3 regions of the Vibrio aestuarianus genome follow, and region 2 is predicted to be linked to each of the others. Evidence: predicted binding sites of a transcription regulator. Region 2 holds the regulator's gene; each other region holds the start of a gene.
What was found. The regulator PurR, encoded in region 2, represses purine synthesis genes. The targets are predictions, from matches to a motif close to TNANGNAAACGTTTNCNTNA.

Region 1 (6,370 bases), 440 kb from region 2:
GCCGCTGAAATGCAGCGGCTTTAATCTTATCAGTCAAATCACGAAATGAATGACACCATTAACCCAGATTTTTACGTGCATTTTGGAACATACGCATCCAAGGGCTGTTTTCACCCCATGAATCCGGATGCCAAGAGTTAGCGACGGTACGGAACACGCGCTCTGGGTGTGGCATCATAATAGTAACGCGCCCATCGGTTGTGGTTAAGCCCGTAATCGCGTTTGGTGAACCATTCGGGTTATTCGGGTATTGCTGAGTAACTTGACCATTATTGTCGACAAAACGTAGTGCAACAGTAGCTGATTGTTCAATAGCTGCAAGGTGCTCCGTATCACGCACTTCGACACGACCTTCGCCATGAGAAACCGCAATTGGCATACGTGAACCAGCCATTTCATTGAAGAACAATGAGTCTGATTTTTGTACTTCGACTAAGCTAAAACGAGCTTCGAAACGCTCTGATTCATTGCGTACAAAACGCGGCCACAAATCTGCACCTGGTATCAACTCTTTGAGGTTAGATAGCATTTGACAGCCATTACACACACCTAATGAGAACGTATCTTCACGCTTGAAGAAGTTTTCGAACTGATCACGTGCTTGTGCATTAAACAGCACGGATTTAGCCCAACCTTCACCCGCACCCAATACATCACCGTAAGAAAAACCACCACATGCCACAAGGCCTTGATACTCTTCTAACGCCGCTTGACCAGTTAAGATATCGCTCATATGGATGTCGGTCGCTTCAAAACCAGCACGGTCGAACGCCGCCGCCATTTCGACATGAGAGTTCACACCCTGCTCACGTAGAATCGCCATTTTCGGTTTAGCACCTTTAGCAATGTATGGCGCGGCAATATCTTGGTTTACATCAAAACTCAATTTAACGTTTAGACCTGGGTCAGAGTTGTCTTTCTTCGCTTCATGCTCTTGGTTTGCACATGCTGGGTTATCACGTAGAGCTTGCATCTTGTGCGTAGTTTCTGCCCAGATAGTACGTAGCTCAGTACGATTACGCTCTAAAACTACTGTGTCGCCAGAGGTAATCACTAGCTCATCAGACGCTCCAACGCTGCCGATAACATGTGAGCATGCTTCTAAGCCGTTTACTGCCAGAGTAGAAAGAACAGCATCTAAGTCGTCGTTCTTAACTTGAAGGACTGCACCTAGCTCTTCATTAAATAACACCGCCAATGCATCATCGCCTAGTGCAGCAATGTCGGCTTTCACACCACAGTGACCGGCAAATGCCATCTCAGCCAGAGTAACAAACAAACCACCATCGCCTTTATCGTGATAAGCGACGATTTGATCATTAGCGACCAGTGCTTGAATGCCTTCATAGAAGCCTTTTAGCTGGGCTGCGTTGTCAACGTCTGCGGGTTTATCACCAAGCTGCTTGTAAACTTGCGCCAGTGCCGTGGCACCTAAGCGGTTTTTGCCATTGCCTAGGTCGATAAGAACCAGCGATGTATCACCTTTATCAGTACGAAGTTGTGGCGTAATGGTTTTACGTACATCTTCAACACGAGCAAACGCCGTGATGACAAGAGAAAGTGGCGAAGTCACTTCTTTCTGCTCACCGTTTTCATCCCACTTGGTTTTCATTGACATCGAGTCTTTACCAACAGGAATCGTCAGACCAAGTGCAGGACACAGCTCTTCACCGACCGCTTTCACCGCTTCGTAAAGACCAGCATCTTCACCTGGGTGACCGGCGGGAGACATCCAGTTTGCTGATAATTTAATATGTTTGATATCACCGATGTTGGTTGCAGCAATATTAGTAATCGCTTCACCAACGGCTAAACGAGCTGATGCACCAAAGTCAAGCAAAGCTACTGGCGTGCGCTCACCCATCGACATCGCTTCACCATGGTAAGTATCGTAGCTGGCTGCGGTGACTGCACAGTTTGCCACTGGCACCTGCCATGGCCCAACCATTTGGTCACGTGCAACTAACCCCGTTACCGTGCGATCACCAATGGTGATAAGGAAAGTTTTCTCGGCAACCGTTGGTAGGCGTAAAACACGATCAACCGCTTCGTTAATTTCAATACCACTGCGATCGATGGCTGGGTTGTTTGCTTTTAGCGTTTTCGCATCACGGTGCATCTTAGGCGTTTTACCTAATAGGATGTCCATTGGCATATCGATTGGCGTGTTGTTAAAGTGTGAATCTTCAAGCTTGAGCTCACGTTCTTCTGTCGCTACCCCAACCACTGCATATGGTGCACGTTCACGTTTACAAATTGCATCAAAGACAGCCATATTTTCAGGAGCAACAGCCATTACGTAACGTTCTTGTGACTCATTACACCAGATTTCTAACGGACTCATACCCGGCTCATCGTTTGGTACATCACGCAGTTGGAAAATACCGCCACGTTCGCCATCATCCACAAGCTCTGGAAGTGCATTAGAAATACCGCCCGCGCCCACATCGTGGATAAACGCGATTGGGTTTGCATCACCTAACTGCCAACAGCGGTCAATCACTTCCTGACAACGACGTTCCATCTCTGGGTTCTCACGTTGTACTGAAGCGAAATCAAGATCTTCTGCTGATTGACCAGACGCCATTGACGAAGCCGCTCCACCACCAAGGCCGATATTCATAGCCGGACCACCAAGCACGATTAGGCTTGCACCGACTGGAATTTCTTTCTTCTGTACGTGCTCGTCACGGATGTTACCCATACCACCAGCGATCATGATTGGCTTGTGGTAACCACGTACCTCTTCGCCCGCGTGAGAGTTTACTTTCTCTTCGTAAGTACGGAAGTAACCAAGTAGGTTTGGACGACCAAATTCGTTGTTGAATGCCGCGCCACCTAGTGGGCCTTCTAGCATGATATCTAATGCATTAACGATTCGACCTGGCTTACCAAAGTCTGTTTCCCATGGCTGTTCAAAACCTGGAATACGTAGGTTAGAGGTGGTAAAACCAACCAGACCCGCTTTAGGTTTACCGCCAATACCGGTTGCGCCTTCATCGCGAATTTCACCGCCAGAACCAGTAGAAGCACCAGGCCAAGGAGAGATAGCTGTTGGGTGGTTGTGTGTTTCCACCTTCATCAAAATATGTGCTTTCTCATGGCTGTAACCATATTGACGAGTTTCTGGATTTGGGAAAAAGCGTCCTACCTCTGACCCGACCATCACCGCAGCGTTGTCTTTGTAAGCCGATAGAACGTGATCTGGCGTCACTTCAAAGGTGTTTTTGATCATCTTGAACAGTGATTTATCTTGCTTTACACCATCAATGGTCCAATCAGCGTTAAAGATTTTGTGGCGGCAATGTTCAGAGTTCGCTTGCGCAAACATCATCAATTCGATGTCGGTTGGATTACGCTTTAGTTTAGAGACAAAGCTTTCAAGCAAGTAATCGATCTCATCCTCTGCCAATGCAAGGCCAAGGGTAACGTTTGCTTGTTCAAGCGCAGCGCGACCACCGTTTAATAGATCAACATCCGCAACCGGAGCAGGTTGTGCCACTTTAAATAGTGCATTGGCCGCTTCAAATTCTGTAAATACCACTTCCATCATGCGGTCATGAATCAACGATTGAATGGCGTTGATCTGTTCAGCAGAAAGCTCACCTTCAGACTCAATGTAATAAGCGGTACCGCGTTCCAAACGCTTTACATTAGCTAAACCACAGTTATGAGCAATATCTGTTGCTTTCGAAGACCAAGGAGAAATTGTGCCTGGGCGAGGAGTAACAAGCAGGAGAAGACCTTGTGGTTCATGCTCTTGAATGGTTGGGCCGTAAGTAAGAAGCTTCTCTAACTTTTCAAGTGCTTGAGCGTCTAAATCTGCTGAGAGATCGGCAAAATGCATGAACTCCGCGTAAATACCAGAAACAGGTAATTGCTGTTCACGACAAAGTTCAACGAGTTTGTTAACACGAAACTCAGAAAGAGCTGGGGAGCCACGCAAAATTCTCATGTGCTTAGGTCTCTTATACAGTGGGTTGAGGTGTAATTGGAATGAACTCACAAAAACTTAAAATACAATAAGTTAAAACAACAAACTTGAATTCATACCAATTTAACCTCCAACTTTCGAGCGCATTATAAAGGAATTCTTTTTGTGACGTAACACCAAAAGCAACCGTTTGCGTCATTTTTTTTGTCAAATTTGAAATACACCCATATTCAGGCGGCAACCGACACTTTTGCAGCCATTTTTAATCTGGAACTTTGCCAATATGGCGGCCTTTGATATAAAGGTATCAATTGATGTAAGAGATCTCCCTTAAATGCCCAACTATTATTTAAATCAGCTTCATCGCTCACTACTTCTGTTACTACTCCCTTTGTTGATCGTTGGCTGCCAAATTGATTCCGATCCGAAAAGCGAACTCGATCATATTCGCGAACGTGGTGTATTACGTGTTGGTACGATTAACAATCAGCTTTCTTACTATATTGGTCCTGATGGCCCAGCAGGGTTAGATTACGAATTGGCTCGTGATTTTGCTAACGAGCTCGGCGTTAAATTAGAGATGAAACCGGCTTATCGCTTATCGAGCCTGTTCCCTGCACTCAAAAATGGCGAGATAGACATGATCGCCGCGGGTTTAAGTCAATCAACTCAGCACTTAAAAGGGTTTAGGGCAGGGCCAGCCTACTACTATGTCAGCCAGCAAGTGGTGTATAAAAAAGGCTTGTGGCGACCAAGAAACCTAGACCAGTTACTGGCAAAGCAGGCTGAGCTAATAGCAGAGAATCAGGGCAACGATATTTTTTCTATCGTCGAGGAGTCTCATTTTGAAAATACCTTAAATGCCATAAAGCAAGCTCATCCAGACTTTCAATACCGCGTTGATCGCAACGCAGATGTCACAGATCTACTCAAACAGGTCTCTGAAGGCAAATTGCGCTTCACCATGGCCGACTCGGTTGAAGTCTCGCTTTCGCAACGAGTGAACCCCGATTTAGCGGTTGCTTTCGAATTAACCGAAGATCAGCCGATTGCTTGGTACGTTAAACGTTCCGAAGATGAAAGCCTTTACGCTTTAATGATTGAATTTTTTGGCAACCTAAAACAATCAGGCCATTTAGCCGCCTTGGAAGAGAAATACATTGGACACGTTGGCACGTTCGACTATGTCGATACTCGCGCTTTCATACGTGCTTTAGATAGCCGATTACCTAAGTGGTCTCCTCTTTTCCAGAAATATTCAGATGAATTTGACTGGCGCTTAGTAGCCGCACTGGCTTACCAAGAGTCACATTGGAATCCACGAGCCAAATCACCAACAGGGGTGCGAGGCATGATGATGTTGACTCAGCCCACCGCAAGAAGTGTTGATGTTGCCAATCGACTCGATCCTGAACAATCGGTGCGAGGTGGCGTCGAATATTTACGTAGAATGGTCAAACGAATTCCTGATTCAATTTCAGAGCATGAAAAGATTTGGTTTGCTCTTGCCTCTTATAATGTCGGTTATGGACATATGATGGATGCCAGACGCTTAACCAAGTTGCAAGGCGCTAACCCTGATTCGTGGACCGAGGTTAAAGAACGCCTGCCACTGCTGAGACAGAAAAAATACTTCAGCCAAACGCGTTATGGGTACGCAAGGGGCGATGAAGCAAAAGCATATGTGGAAAACATTCGTCGTTATTATCAAAGTATTATCGGCCACGTTGATCAACAAAATGCGTCACAGTCAGAATCTGACACCGCTGATTTAGTCGTAATCAATATTGAAGATGAAACACTGCTTGATGATGCCGAAAGAGAAGCAGCTCAAGATGCAAAAGAGGCGAATAGCGCTCCGCAATAATGTATTCTGATTACTTCGTATGGACGAAAAATGCGCACTTGATTTTCAGGTGTGCAACCCATACATCAAATTGTGAGCCAGATCGTTTCACAAGTTTCATATTACGGTAACAATCAGGCTCTATAAAGACAGACTTACATTGTCAAAAGGCACCCTAAAAGGTTAGGGATTATTGTCAAAACTTAGCAGTAGGAGGTTGTTTTATGCTTAAACGTAGAACGCAGTCAAAACACCTTAGTAAAACCGTATCAGCGAACCGCCGTAAGCGCATGCTGGCCAATAATAAAAAGAAAATTATTTGGCGTAATCGTGCATTTATGCAATTGCTCGCTTCTTAGATCAATCGGCAAACATCTACATCGCTAGATGTTTGCTAAAAACTCACTCTTTCTCTTGTTCTCTTTTTAACTTCTTCGCTGTTTGGATCTCTGCTCTTCTTCTCTTAAAAAAACTCTGTAACTGAGTTCGACACTCATCTTCTAACAACCCTTTTTCAATAGTTGCATAGTGATACGATGCTTGGCTTTCAAATAAATTCAGCACTGTACCTGCAGCCCCAGCTTTAAGAT
Region 2 (6,370 bases):
AACAAGTTTTGCAATGCCGCTTTCGGTTCTGCTAACCATTCCATCACAGCATGAAACATCACCATATCGACAGAAGCGGTTAAATGCTCTTGTATTGATTGCACAGGTGAGTGAATCAGCCGATACTGCTCAAGCAAGCTATTTTTTGCAATATCCTGCTCAGCTAACAGCAGCATTTCCGAAGATAGATCACATAATGTAATTTGATGCCCTAGCTTGGCCAATTTTTGGGACATTTGTGCCAGTCCACCACCCGCATCCAAAATATGCAAGGGTTGGGGGTTGGTGCCAAACATGGCGAGTAATTGCTCGATATCTTCCCAAACAATGACTTGGCGTATCTCACCTTTGTCAGAGCCATATATGTTTTTTGCAAATTTGTGGGCAATATCGTCGAAATTCCGGTCTTCAGTCACAGTCGCTTGGGGTATGATAACGAATCGTGCTGCTATTCTGTCATAGGAATGGCAGGAATAAAGAGGCTTTATGCCTTTTTATATTCAAGTGGTGTTTTTTCGGACTATTTTGTTTATGTTTGAGCTGAAAAAAATTATTTCCTCATTATTAATGCCTCTCCCGGCGATGCTTATCCTCGGTTTTGTAGGTTTAATGCTTATTATGTTCACAGCCAAACGTAAAACTGGCTGTATGATTGTCTTGTTATCTTTGACGACTCTATTCCTGATCTCTTTCCAACCTTTCGCTACTCGTGTTCTGATGCCGTTAGAAAGACAGTATTCTGCATTCCTTCCTAGTGAAGGAGCGATTGATTATGTCATGGTACTTGGTAGTGGGCATGTGGTTGACGATCAAATTCCCCCCACGTCTGAACTCAGCCGAACCGCACTGATGCGCCTTAGTGAAGGCATTCGAGTGATGCGCATGTATCCCGGTTCAAAATTAATCTTGTCTGGTTACTCTGGCGGCTCCGAATTTAGTCACGCTCGCATGTTAGCAACCGTAGCGCTCGCACTCGGAGTGAGTAAATCCGATATCATTTTGCTTGAAACCGCGAAAGATACATGGGAAGAAGCAAGACAAGCTGCTGCCTTTGTTCAACAGCGCAAGTTAGTACTCGTCACTTCAGCGAGCCATATGCAACGCGCATTAAACGAATTTTACTCGGCAGGACTCGCCCCTATTCCCGCGCCAACCAATTATCTAGCGCAAAACAATATCGCTCAGGCTTGGGAAAAATACACACCTCGAGCTCGCTACTTAGAACAAACGGAGCGCTATTGGTATGAGACCTTGGGGCTATTGTGGCAAAACCTACGTGATTGGGCATCCGGCTACGAGGAAACGGCTTTAGAAAACGCTCCACAACAAGAAAGCAATTTGTAAGATACATAAAAAACCGAAGTCTCTACTTCGGTTTTTTATTTTCTGGCATCTCAAATAACCCAACGAGATACGTGTTTTATCGAAAATAAACGACTAATCTCCGGCAAACATATACCCTTCCCCATGCACCGTCACAAAAATTTGTGGGTTTTTAGGGTCAAATTCCATCTTCGCTCTCATCCGTCTAATCAAGACATCAATCGTACGATCATTAGGCGCATCAACACGATGACTGATCATATTCAAAATACGTTCTCGGCTCAGTACTTGGTTAGGATAAGAAGATAATGCAACCAACAACTCATACTCAGCTTTTGTCAATTTTACCGGTTCACCACTTCGACTAAGTGCACGGCGTTGAATATCAAATGACCATTCACCAAATCGAACGAGATTACCATTTTGAGAAGTATCGCCAACAGTCGATTGATTATTGGCTGTCGATATCCGCCATAAAAGATTTTTTACACGAACTAACAGTTCACGTAATTCAAATGGTTTGGTGACATAGTCATCAGCCCCCATTTCGAGACCAACAATTTTATCGATGCTATCCGTGCGACCTGTAACCAGGATGATTCCAATATCAGATTGACTACGTAGTTCACGCGTTAACATCAAACCATCCTCTCCCGGAAGGTTGATATCTAACATAATCAAATCAATAACGTTGTTCTGAAGCGCCTCTCGCATTTGAGTACCGTTCTCCGCCTCTGTAACGGTATAACCTTCATTTTGAAAGTACCCGGCCAGTTTACTGCGAGTTACTGCGTCATCTTCAACAACTAATACGTGATAGCTCATGTACACCACTTATTTATATGGAAATGCCTAAGTCTCAGTATGAGACTATGTACAAATTTATTCTATTCATAAATCGTCATAATTCTATCATCGCAGGCTAAAAATAGAGAAAAATGCTGGTTTATTGATTCAAAACAACCTTCCAAGACGGTATTAATTAAATAACAATTTCTGTCATATTTTTTCATTTATATAGTGATAGCTATTCATTTTTATTCGCTAAACTTAGCAGAGTAATTATTTTTGGAGCAAGATGATGCAAGAAACTAAAGCCTTTAATGAAAAGCGTGCCGAGATTTACTGGTGGCTTTCGAGCTTATTTGTCAAAGAGCTAACTGAGCAGGAACTAGAACAATACCATACTCAGGCCATTCGCTCATTTCTTACTGGCTTAGGTGACAACCAAACCCTTAAACCTGCAATTGACAAACTAGTCGATGCATTAAATCGACTCATGGATAGGGAAGATGCTCAACTAGAGCTTGCCGCTGATTTCTGTGATGTTTTTCTAAAATCAAATAAAGATTCTGCTCTGCCATATGCCTCTATTTATATTGGTCAATCAGGTCTTCTCAATGCTGAACCAGCAAAAGCGATGACCGAATTAATGGCATCACATAACATTGCGGTAAGCACATCGCTGAATGAGCCAGCCGATCACATTGCTATTGAATTAGATTTTCTGGGGAATTTGATCATTCGATCCAATGAGCTAGAACAGGAACAACATTTAGATCAAGCCTTTGTCGAACAGTATGAGTTTATCCAACAGCATATCCTCTCATGGGTGCCTCAGTTTAGCCTTCGATGCCAACAAATTGATCAGTTCGGGTTCTATAGCGCATTAACCGAACTGCTAGTGGCATTTCTTCAATTGGACTGCAAGTATTTGTCTAACGATTAGTGCGTCTTTACATAGATACACAATAAATCAGTCAACTGTGACAATTGACTGATTTATTAAGCAGATTTTTCATTGCCTGATTGACGTTTGCAGACTAAAATCTTGACTGAAAACGATAAAAAATTATTTTTAAGATGCAAACCGCTGTTTCCGGCGGTTTTTGTGTTTTTATTACTTTTAGGCTTCAATCTTAACAAGGTAATAAGCCTAACTCTGCTGAATGGTAAGCTGATTCAACCGTTCTGCAATTATCGACAGGAACGAATTTATGGCTACGATTAAAGACGTTGCTCGCCTCGCTGGCGTATCAACCACCACGGTATCGCACGTGATTAACAAAACTCGCTTTGTTGCTGAAGCTACACAAGAAAAAGTGATGGAAGCAGTAGCGGAACTCAACTATGCGCCAAGTGCTGTGGCTCGTAGCTTGAAATGTAATACCACCCGTACGATCGGTATGTTAGTTACCCAATCCACTAACTTGTTTTTCTCCGAAGTTATTGATGGCGTGGAAAGCTACTGCTATCGCCAAGGCTATACGCTCATTTTGTGTAACACGGGCGGTATCTATGAGAAACAACGTGATTATATTCGCATGCTAGCAGAAAAGCGCGTTGATGGTATGTTAGTCATGTGTTCAGACCTCACTGAAGAGCTTCTGGAAATGCTCGATCGCCATGCCGATATCCCTAAGGTGATAATGGACTGGGGCCCAGAAAGCTCTCAAGCTGATAAAATCATCGATAATTCTGAAGAAGGTGGTTATCTAGCGACCAAATACCTTATCGATCATGGTCACACTGAAATTGCATGTCTAAGTGGTCACTTCGAAAAGGCAGCCTGCCAAGAGCGAATTCAAGGCTTCAAACGCGCACTTGCAGAAGCGAACCTAACTGTGAATGAAAACTGGATACTGGAAGGTAACTTCGAGTGTGACACTGCCGTATTAGCCGCAGATAAAATCGCAGCAATGGATAAACGTCCAACGGCTGTATTCTGTTTTAACGATACTATGGCTTTAGGTTTAATGAGTCGCCTACAACAAAAAGGTATCCGTGTCCCTGATGACATGTCAGTGATTGGCTATGACAACATTGAGCTCGCTGAATACTTTTCACCGCCGCTAACCACCATTCACCAGCCTAAGCGCCGTGTAGGAAAAAATGCATTTGAAATTTTGTTAGAACGCATTAAAGACAAAGAGCATGAAAGACGTATTTTTGAAATGCACCCAGAGATTGTTGAGCGTAAAACAGTTAAAAATATAAAAAAATAAATCAAATTTTTGCTCGTTAATCGTTCGAAAGTCAAAACTGCCCATATTCTTAAAATTAGGATTACATTTGACTTTCAATCATGAAACTTTTGAGATGGGCATCACATATAAGAGATACAAATGTGATGTTTGTCCAATTTTTTATTTATTCTAATTCTTAGAAGTCACGCACAGGGCAAACCATTTGAAAGAATGGGACGCAAAGCCTCCGGCCTAAACCAAAATATTGGTAGGTAGCGGGGTTGCCGATGGCAATGATACTAGCATTAAGTTTACTCCTTACTGACACACTTTCTGCATAGAGTTGCTAACCTCTCGGACCTGATTTTGGTGGCGTATTACCTATACACCGAGAATTTACAACATGGATAAACCAGTACTTAAAGATTCAATGCGACTATTCGAACAGTTTGGACAAGTAAAATCTCGTTCAATGTTTGGCGGTTTCGGTATTTTCGTCGATGACACTATGTTTGCTTTGGTCGTAAACGATAAACTTCACATTCGCGCTGATGATGTGTCTACAAAACGCTTTGTACAGCAGGGCTATGAGCCTTATGTATATAAAAAGCGCGGCTTTCCTGTCGTCACTAAATATTTTGCATTACCTGATAATTGCTGGAACAACCCGCAACAAATCTTGAGAGACGCATCTGTCGCACTTGAAATTGCCAAGCAAGAACGTGAAGTTCAAGCTCAGGCAAAGCCAGATCGCTTGAAAGATCTGCCCAATTTGCGTCTTGCAACGGAAAGAATGCTCAAAAAAGCAGGTATTGAATCGGTTAATGATTTACAAGCGAAAGGTGCTTTAGAAGCGTACAAAGCCATTCAGCAAACCCACTCTTCGACTGTCAGTTTAGAATTGCTTTGGGCTTTAGAAGGCGCGATTGAAGGAAAACACTGGTCTGTTATTTCGCAATCTCGTCGTGATGAACTCGCCAATAATCTATAAACGTTAACCACAACCTTTCAAAAAGCGCTCGCACTTCATTGCGGGCGCTTTTTTATTCCATTTTGAAATAAAAGTTCGACTTTCCATGTCCTATTCACTATATCTAGTGTAAAAACGCGGTGAGAAAAAGCATGAATAAAAAAATTGTCTTGGGTCTAATCCTATTAATTACCATCATTCTGCTAGCGATGAATTTTGGCCAGTATCTAACCTTAGAAAACGCCAAAGCACAGCAATTACTGCTCAATGAGCATATTGAACAAAACTTTGTGAGCGCAGCTGCACTCTATTTCTCGCTCTATATTTTAGTCACGGCATTTTCGATACCTGGGGCGGCAGTGGTAACTTTATTAGGCGCGGCGCTATTCGGCTTTTGGACTAGCCTACTTTTAGTCTCCTTTGCCAGTACTATCGGGGCAACCCTAGCTTTTTTAAGCAGCCGCTTTTTACTGCGTGAATGGGTGCAAGACAAATTTGGCTCAAAACTGAAAGCGATAAACCAAGGTGTGGAAAGTGATGGCGCTTTCTATCTATTTTCTCTGCGCTTGATACCTGTCTTTCCATTTTTCTTGATCAATTTGTTAATGGGCTTAACACCACTTTCCACTGTTCGCTTTTATTTAGTTAGCCAGTTGGGGATGTTGCCAGGCACTGCTGTCTATTTGAATGCAGGCACACAGTTATCTGAAATAGATAGTCTATCTGGTATTATTTCACCGTCCGTCTTGCTTTCATTTGCACTGCTTGGATTGTTTCCCATGATAGCGAAATGGGGTCTATCTAAATTCAACAATATGACCAAAACGACTTAGAGCCAATCAACATGAAGATATTCGTCTCGAACTTATTATTAGAAGCACATATCGTCAGTCATCTCTTGCAGCAAGAAAAAATTCAGTGTGAAGTCAGGGGAGAAGGCCTGTTTGGTTTACAAGGTGAATTGCCTTTTGGAGAAGAAACTAACCCTTATGTATGGCTACTCGATGCTCATAAAGAACGTGAAGCTCTTGCAGTTATAGAAACTTACCGCGATAACCATGAACAAAATGTGTCCAACTGGTACTGCCAAAAATGCGGAGAAGAGAACGAA
Region 3 (6,370 bases), 1.9 Mb from region 2:
AGAGCGTTCTTCGTTTGGTTGCCGTGGCTTCCTTGGAAGGAGGCGGCCATTCTAGCGAGATAATTTTTTGTGTCAAACACTTTTTTAAATTATTTCGTCTTACCGATTTGACCTACTGATGGACTGGCTAGTGGGGCTTGAACCCTTACTGGCTGTGCCGTGTCAGTGAGGCGGCATTATAGAGATCGCCATCACATTGGCAACCCCTTTTTGCGTTTTTTTTTGATTTTTTGTTTGTTGGAGTGTTTTTTATTCAAATAGGTTGTTTTTACCACTATTTCTGTTTCATTTGCCCATCCCATCACTATAAAAGGAAACGACTATGTCATCGATTCGCAGTTATAAAGGTATCTCTCCAAAAATTGAACGCAATGTCTATATAGATAGCAGTTCAGTACTCGTGGGCGATATTGTACTTGAGGAAGATGTCAGTATATGGCCATTAGTGGCTGCCAGAGGTGATGTTAACCATATCTACATTGGTAAGCGCTCTAATATTCAAGATGGTAGCGTTTTACATGTTACGCATAAAAACGAAGAGAACCCGAACGGTTATCCATTACTGATTGGTGAGGATGTCACTATCGGACATAAGGTGATGCTTCACGGTTGTACAATTCATGATCGCGTTTTAATTGGTATGGGGGCGATAGTGTTAGATGGTGTGATCGTGGAATCAGACGTTATGGTTGGGGCTGGCAGTTTAGTACCACCTAATAAGGTACTTGAAAGTGGCTACCTCTATGTTGGGTCTCCAGTGAAACAAGCGCGCCCATTAACTGATAAAGAACGCGCTTTTTTACTTAAATCTTCCGCAAACTATGTGCAAAACAAGAATGACTATCTATCAAGTGTCAAAACAGTGGAATAGCCTACTCGCTAATTTCAACCTGGCCTTGCACATTAAACTCTTCATCTTCTATTAATGTTTCCGCTAGCTCTTCCAGATCAAAACGCCATTGTGCGAAGACTTGAAGAGCTTGTTGGCTATTCTCTATTGCTTCACCAGAAATTTTGCTCAAAACAGAAATAGAAACAACACACTCGATCAGCGCTCCCACATGTTGTGCAGGAAACACCACACTTTGACTTGCTTGATGCCAATGTTGCATATCTGGAAATAAAATGGCTTGGTTCATTATTGTCCTTCTAAGTTTTTTCTAAGTTCTCTCAGGATCTGTCTAGAGCCAGGTCTTAAGCCACGCCATAACATAAAGCTTTCCGCCGCCTGTCCAACCAACATACCCAAGCCGTCATAGACATGAGCACAACCGTTGTTATGCGCCCACTGATTAAAACTCGTTAGCCCCTTACCATACATCATGTCATAAGCAACTGTATTATCACCAAATATTTTGACGGAAATATCAGGACACTCACCATTTAAACTCGCTGATGTCGAGTTAATCACAACATCAAATGACTGATCAATCTGATCCATTGGGATAGCATCGATATCACCAAAATCTTGGAAAACATCTGCAAGTTGCTGCGCCTTAATAAAAGTTCGATTAGTGATGACCAGTTTCTTTGGTTGTTGGTCTAAGAGATCTTTAATCACACCTCGAGCAGCTCCACCAGCGCCCATTAATAAAATGGTTGCTTCTTTTATTTGCACTTGGTGTTGCAACAAATCCTGAACTAACCCTGCACCATCTGTGGTATCGCCAATGATCTCACCATCATCCAGCTTCTTTAACGTATTCACGGCACCAGCTAGTTTCGCGCGCTCAGTTAAGCGATCTGCAAATTGATAAGCATCTTCTTTGAATGGCGCGGTCACATTGCAGCCTCTGCCACCATTAGTAAAAAAAGTATCAGCCGCATTCCTAAAACCATCAACAGGAGCAAGCAATGCCTGATATTTCATTTCCTGATTGGTTTGACGAGCGAAAAGCGTATGGATAAAAGGAGATTTACTATGTCCAATTGGGTTACCAAATACTGCATATTGATCAATGTGATGAGCCATATCCCTGCCTACCTAAAATCAAAAAGGATCACTGTTGTGACCCTACCATTGGAATACGCTTTTTGTCACCACTCTCTTGGGACTAAAAACTGTTTTAATTTTGCTTCTGCGCTATTTTCATCAGGCTGATAGCTATATTCCCAACGAGCCAAAGGAGGCATCGACATTAGAATTGATTCGGTCCGGCCACCACTTTGTAAACCAAACAATGTTCCGCGGTCATACACTAAGTTGAATTCAACATAACGTCCACGGCGGTAAAGTTGAAATTGACGCTCTCTTTCGCCATATTCCATCTCTTTACGGCGTTCAATGATCGGTAAATAAGCATCGGTATATCCTTGACCTACCGCCTGCATATAAGCAAAGCATCGCTCAAAACCCCAAGCGTTTAAATCATCGAAAAACAAACCACCAATACCGCGTGTTTCATTGCGGTGCGGAAGAAAGAAATACTTATCACACCATGCCTTATGCTCGGCATAAACGCTCTCACCAAATGGAGTACACAACTGTTTCGCGGTGTCATGCCATGACTGGGCATCTTCTTCGAAGGGATAGAATGGCGTAAGGTCAAACCCACCGCCAAACCACCAGATAGGCGCTTCACCTTCTTTTTCTGCTATAAAAAATCGCACGTTTGCGTGTGAAGTCGGTATATAAGGGTTATTAGGGTGCATCACTAATGAAACACCCATTGCTTCAAATTTTCGACCCGCTAATTCAGGACGATGAGCCGTAGCCGATGCTGGCATTTCTTTGCCTGCAACATGGGAAAAATTAACGCCACCTTGTTCAAAGACATGACCATTTCGCATCACACGAGTTCGACCACCACCACCTAGTCGCTCTCCCGGCTCGCGATGCCACGCATCTTCCTCAAACAGGGCTTGCCCATCGGCTTGCTCTAATTGCAGACAAATGGAATCTTGCAGCTCAAGCAAAAATTGCTTCACTGCTTGTTTATCAATGGTTGGCATCGCTTACTTCCTTGGCAGGGTTAGCCCTGTCTTAATACTTGTGATGTTTTTGCGTCACGAATCTCACTTGGTTTATTTCGACCGCCAGTCTCACCGTCTAAAATCGCAACCAGTCGTTCACCTAATTGCAATTCGACTTCTTGCGTGGTCATGCAAGGGGGAAGACCCGTCAAATTCGCGCTGGTAGAGGTTAACGGTTTTCCATAAGCATTACACAGCTTTTGAACCAAAGGATGATCCGTCACACGTACGGCAATTGAATCAAATTGGCCACTCACCCATTCCGACACTTTATCACTGGTTGGCATAATCCAAGTCACAGGCCCAGGCCAAGTAGCATGGACACGTTCAAGCTGCTCTTTGGTCAACTGGCTTTCATCAATATAAGGCAGCAATTGCTCATAAGATGCGGCAATTAAAATTAAGCCTTTATTCACTGGGCGCTGCTTCAACGTTAACAATTTTTGAATGGCATCAGGGTTATCTGGGTCACACCCCACCCCAAACACGCCCTCGGTTGGGTAAGCGATAACTTCACCATCACGCAATGCTTGCAAGGTATGCTCAAAATTATTCACAAAAACATCCATAAGTTAGATCTGATCTTGAGGCTAAGTGTACAAACTCTGATGGAAACAGGCTAAAGCTATTTGTTGATAAAATGTATCAATCGATAAATTAGGTCGACGCAAACGTTTTCCTAAAGAAAAAATACTCGTATAATGCGCGCAAATCACCTGATCACCCAATTTTAAGATGTTTGAAGGAGTTTGAGATGAAAGTCGGAATTATCATGGGTTCTAAATCCGATTGGCCAACCATGAAGCTAGCAGCCGAGATGTTGGACCAATTTGGCATCGCTTACGAAACCAAAGTGGTTTCAGCACACCGCACTCCTCAACTTCTGGCCGATTACGCTAGCGGTGCAAAAGATCGCGGTATTAAAGTGATTATCGCTGGAGCTGGCGGTGCGGCGCACCTTCCAGGAATGACAGCGGCTTTTACAAGCCTACCTGTTTTAGGCGTTCCGGTGCAGTCAAAAGCCTTAAAAGGGATGGACTCGTTACTCTCTATCGTGCAAATGCCAAAAGGCATTGCTGTAGGTACACTAGCGATTGGTGAAGCGGGCGCAGCCAATGCTGGGCTATTAGCAGCACAGATCATTGGAACCAGTGATGAAACGGTAATGACCAAAGTGGAAGCCTTTCGCACCCAACAAACAGAAACGGTCTTAGCTAACCCTAACCCAGCTGAGGACTAATACTATGCACGTTTTAGTATTGGGGGCAGGTCAACTCGCTCGCATGATGGCCTTAGCTGGTGCACCACTGAACATTCAAATATCAGCTTTTGATGTCGGGAGTGGCAATATCGTCCACCCACTGACTTTGCATGTTATTGGTCACGGGCTAGAGAATGCCATCCAGCAAGCCGATGTAATAACTGCGGAGTTTGAACACATCCCACATGACATTCTCGCTATTTGCGAGCAAAGCGGGAAGTTTTTACCTAGCGTAGAAGCTATCAAAGCTGGTGGCGATCGTCGTCTTGAAAAAGCGCTACTGGATGAAGCTCACGTCAAAAATGCCAAATATTTTGTGATTAATTCACGTGAAGATTTCGATGCAGCTATTGCTCACATCGGCCTTCCTATGGTGTTGAAAAGTGCCTTGGGTGGCTACGATGGTAAAGGACAATGGCGTTTAAAAGGTGCACAACAAGCCGATGAAATTTGGCCTGAAATGCAAGCTTGTATCGACGCAACACCAACTCAAGCTATCGTCGCCGAAGAGTTTGTTCCTTTTGACCGAGAAGTATCGCTGGTTGGCGCACGCGCAAAAGATGGCAGCATTTCCGTTTATCCGCTAGCTGAAAACGTCCATACCGATGGTGTATTAAGCTTATCGACAGCCATTGATGACCTTGAACTACAGCAGCAAGCCCAAGAGATGTTCAGCGCGGTAGCAAAACGATTAGATTATGTTGGGGTTTTAGCGTTAGAGTTTTTTGATGTGCAAGGAGCGTTACTGGTCAATGAGATTGCCCCACGCGTACACAACTCAGGTCACTGGACACAACAAGGCGCTGAAACTTGTCAATTTGAGAACCACTTACGCGCGGTGTGTGGCCTTCCTTTAGGGAGTACAAAACTGGTTCGCCCGACATCGATGATTAATATTCTAGGCGAAGATACCTTACCTGAAGAAGTGCTCGCAACCGAAGGTTGTCACGTACATTGGTATGGTAAAGAGAAACGTATTGGACGTAAAATGGGACACATCAATGTCAGCGCTGACTACAGTGCAGAGCTGCAACGCACGCTTTGCCATTTAGCAGACGTACTGGATGCAAATGCATTTCCTGCCGTGCATCACTTTGCAAAGCAGTTAAAATAGAGCAATACCTTAGAGAATGCGCTGATGGTTGTATTCTCTCGCTAAGATCTAAAATGGCACGTTAACCGTGCTATTTTTTATTCGTTTTCAACTTGAGTATGTGCACATTTTCGATCGGCACATTGGTGTTTAACACCACTAGCCAGCTTTTTCTCTACCAATAATCCAAATCCACACTTTTCACATTTACCGGCTACTGGTGGCTGATTAACGGCAAACTTACATTTAGGGTAGTTATCGCAGGCGTTAAAAGTTTTACCATGACGAGTTTTTCGCTCAACCAAGTGCCCTTTCAAGCATTCGGGGCAAAGCAGTTTTTGGTGTGATGTGTCTTCTTCTGGAGTATCTAAACTCTGAATATGATGACAGTTAGGGTAATCACTACAGCCAATAAACATCCCATAACGACCTTGGCGCAGTACAAGCTCATGCCCACACTCAGGACAAGGAACCCCTAACTCTTTGATGATATGCCCGTCATTTTGGTGCAATGAACGAATATAGCCACACGCAGGATACTGTGTGCAGCCTAAAAACGGGCCATGTTTGCCATGGCGGATCTGTAACTCTCCGCCACATTGAGGACAAGGTTCGTGCTGTAGCGCATGTTCATGCGCGGAAAAAAGTTGTTGATCAATTTTACGGCTCATAACGCTCAACTAGATGGACGGTGAGATCAATGCAAAATGCCTTGCTCTTTGGTGTACAACAACTCTTCCATAAGCGTATAAGCATTTTCATTGCCTGGTACGTTAAACAACACCATTAAAATGATCCACTTTAAGTCATCCAATTCAAATTCATTGGTTTCTAACCCCATGATTCGATCAATCACCATCTCGCGAATCTCGGGCGTTAGAACTTCGACCTGTTCAAGGAACAAGAGAAAGCCTCGGCTTTCGAGATCCAATCTTTCCATCTCTTGCGGGGTATAGATCCGCATGGAAGTGGTTGCACTGGTCGCAATCGCAGAATGAGCATCAGTTTGCTGTAATGCTGCCAGCTCTTCTAACCAGTTAAGG

Region 1: the regulator PurR is predicted to act here: its motif matches at 4,113-4,132, upstream of purL (phosphoribosylformylglycinamidine synthase).
Region 3: the regulator PurR is predicted to act here: its motif matches at 3,637-3,656, upstream of purE (5-(carboxyamino)imidazole ribonucleotide mutase).

The regions. Positions count from the first base shown of each region.
Region 1 is NZ_JAKNYQ010000001.1:2,550,344-2,556,713, forward strand. It holds gene purL (phosphoribosylformylglycinamidine synthase) at 59-3,955, opposite strand; gene mltF (membrane-bound lytic murein transglycosylase MltF) at 4,269-5,801, shown strand; gene MCT08_RS11690 (hypothetical protein) at 6,005-6,139, shown strand; gene tadA (tRNA adenosine(34) deaminase TadA) at 6,183-6,370, opposite strand, start outside.
Region 2 is NZ_JAKNYQ010000001.1:2,108,458-2,114,827, forward strand. It holds gene cmoM (tRNA uridine 5-oxyacetic acid(34) methyltransferase CmoM) at 1-416, opposite strand, end outside; gene elyC (envelope biogenesis factor ElyC) at 532-1,344, shown strand; gene torR (two-component system response regulator TorR) at 1,438-2,148, opposite strand; gene torD (molecular chaperone TorD) at 2,405-3,052, shown strand; gene purR (HTH-type transcriptional repressor PurR) at 3,321-4,328, shown strand; cyclic di-GMP riboswitch class I at 4,493-4,578, shown strand; gene MCT08_RS09740 (TfoX/Sxy family DNA transformation protein) at 4,693-5,280, shown strand; gene MCT08_RS09745 (TVP38/TMEM64 family protein) at 5,400-6,092, shown strand; gene MCT08_RS09750 (putative signal transducing protein) at 6,104-6,370, shown strand, end outside.
Region 3 is NZ_JAKNYQ010000001.1:222,007-228,376, forward strand. It holds gene MCT08_RS01130 (gamma carbonic anhydrase family protein) at 323-871, shown strand; gene MCT08_RS01135 (DUF1488 family protein) at 873-1,139, opposite strand; gene aroE (shikimate dehydrogenase) at 1,139-1,972, opposite strand; gene hemF (oxygen-dependent coproporphyrinogen oxidase) at 2,038-2,952, opposite strand; gene tsaC (L-threonylcarbamoyladenylate synthase type 1 TsaC) at 2,973-3,530, opposite strand; gene purE (5-(carboxyamino)imidazole ribonucleotide mutase) at 3,728-4,213, shown strand; gene MCT08_RS01160 (5-(carboxyamino)imidazole ribonucleotide synthase) at 4,218-5,348, shown strand; gene MCT08_RS01165 (DNA topoisomerase family protein) at 5,426-5,998, opposite strand; gene MCT08_RS01170 (DUF494 family protein) at 6,025-6,370, opposite strand, start outside.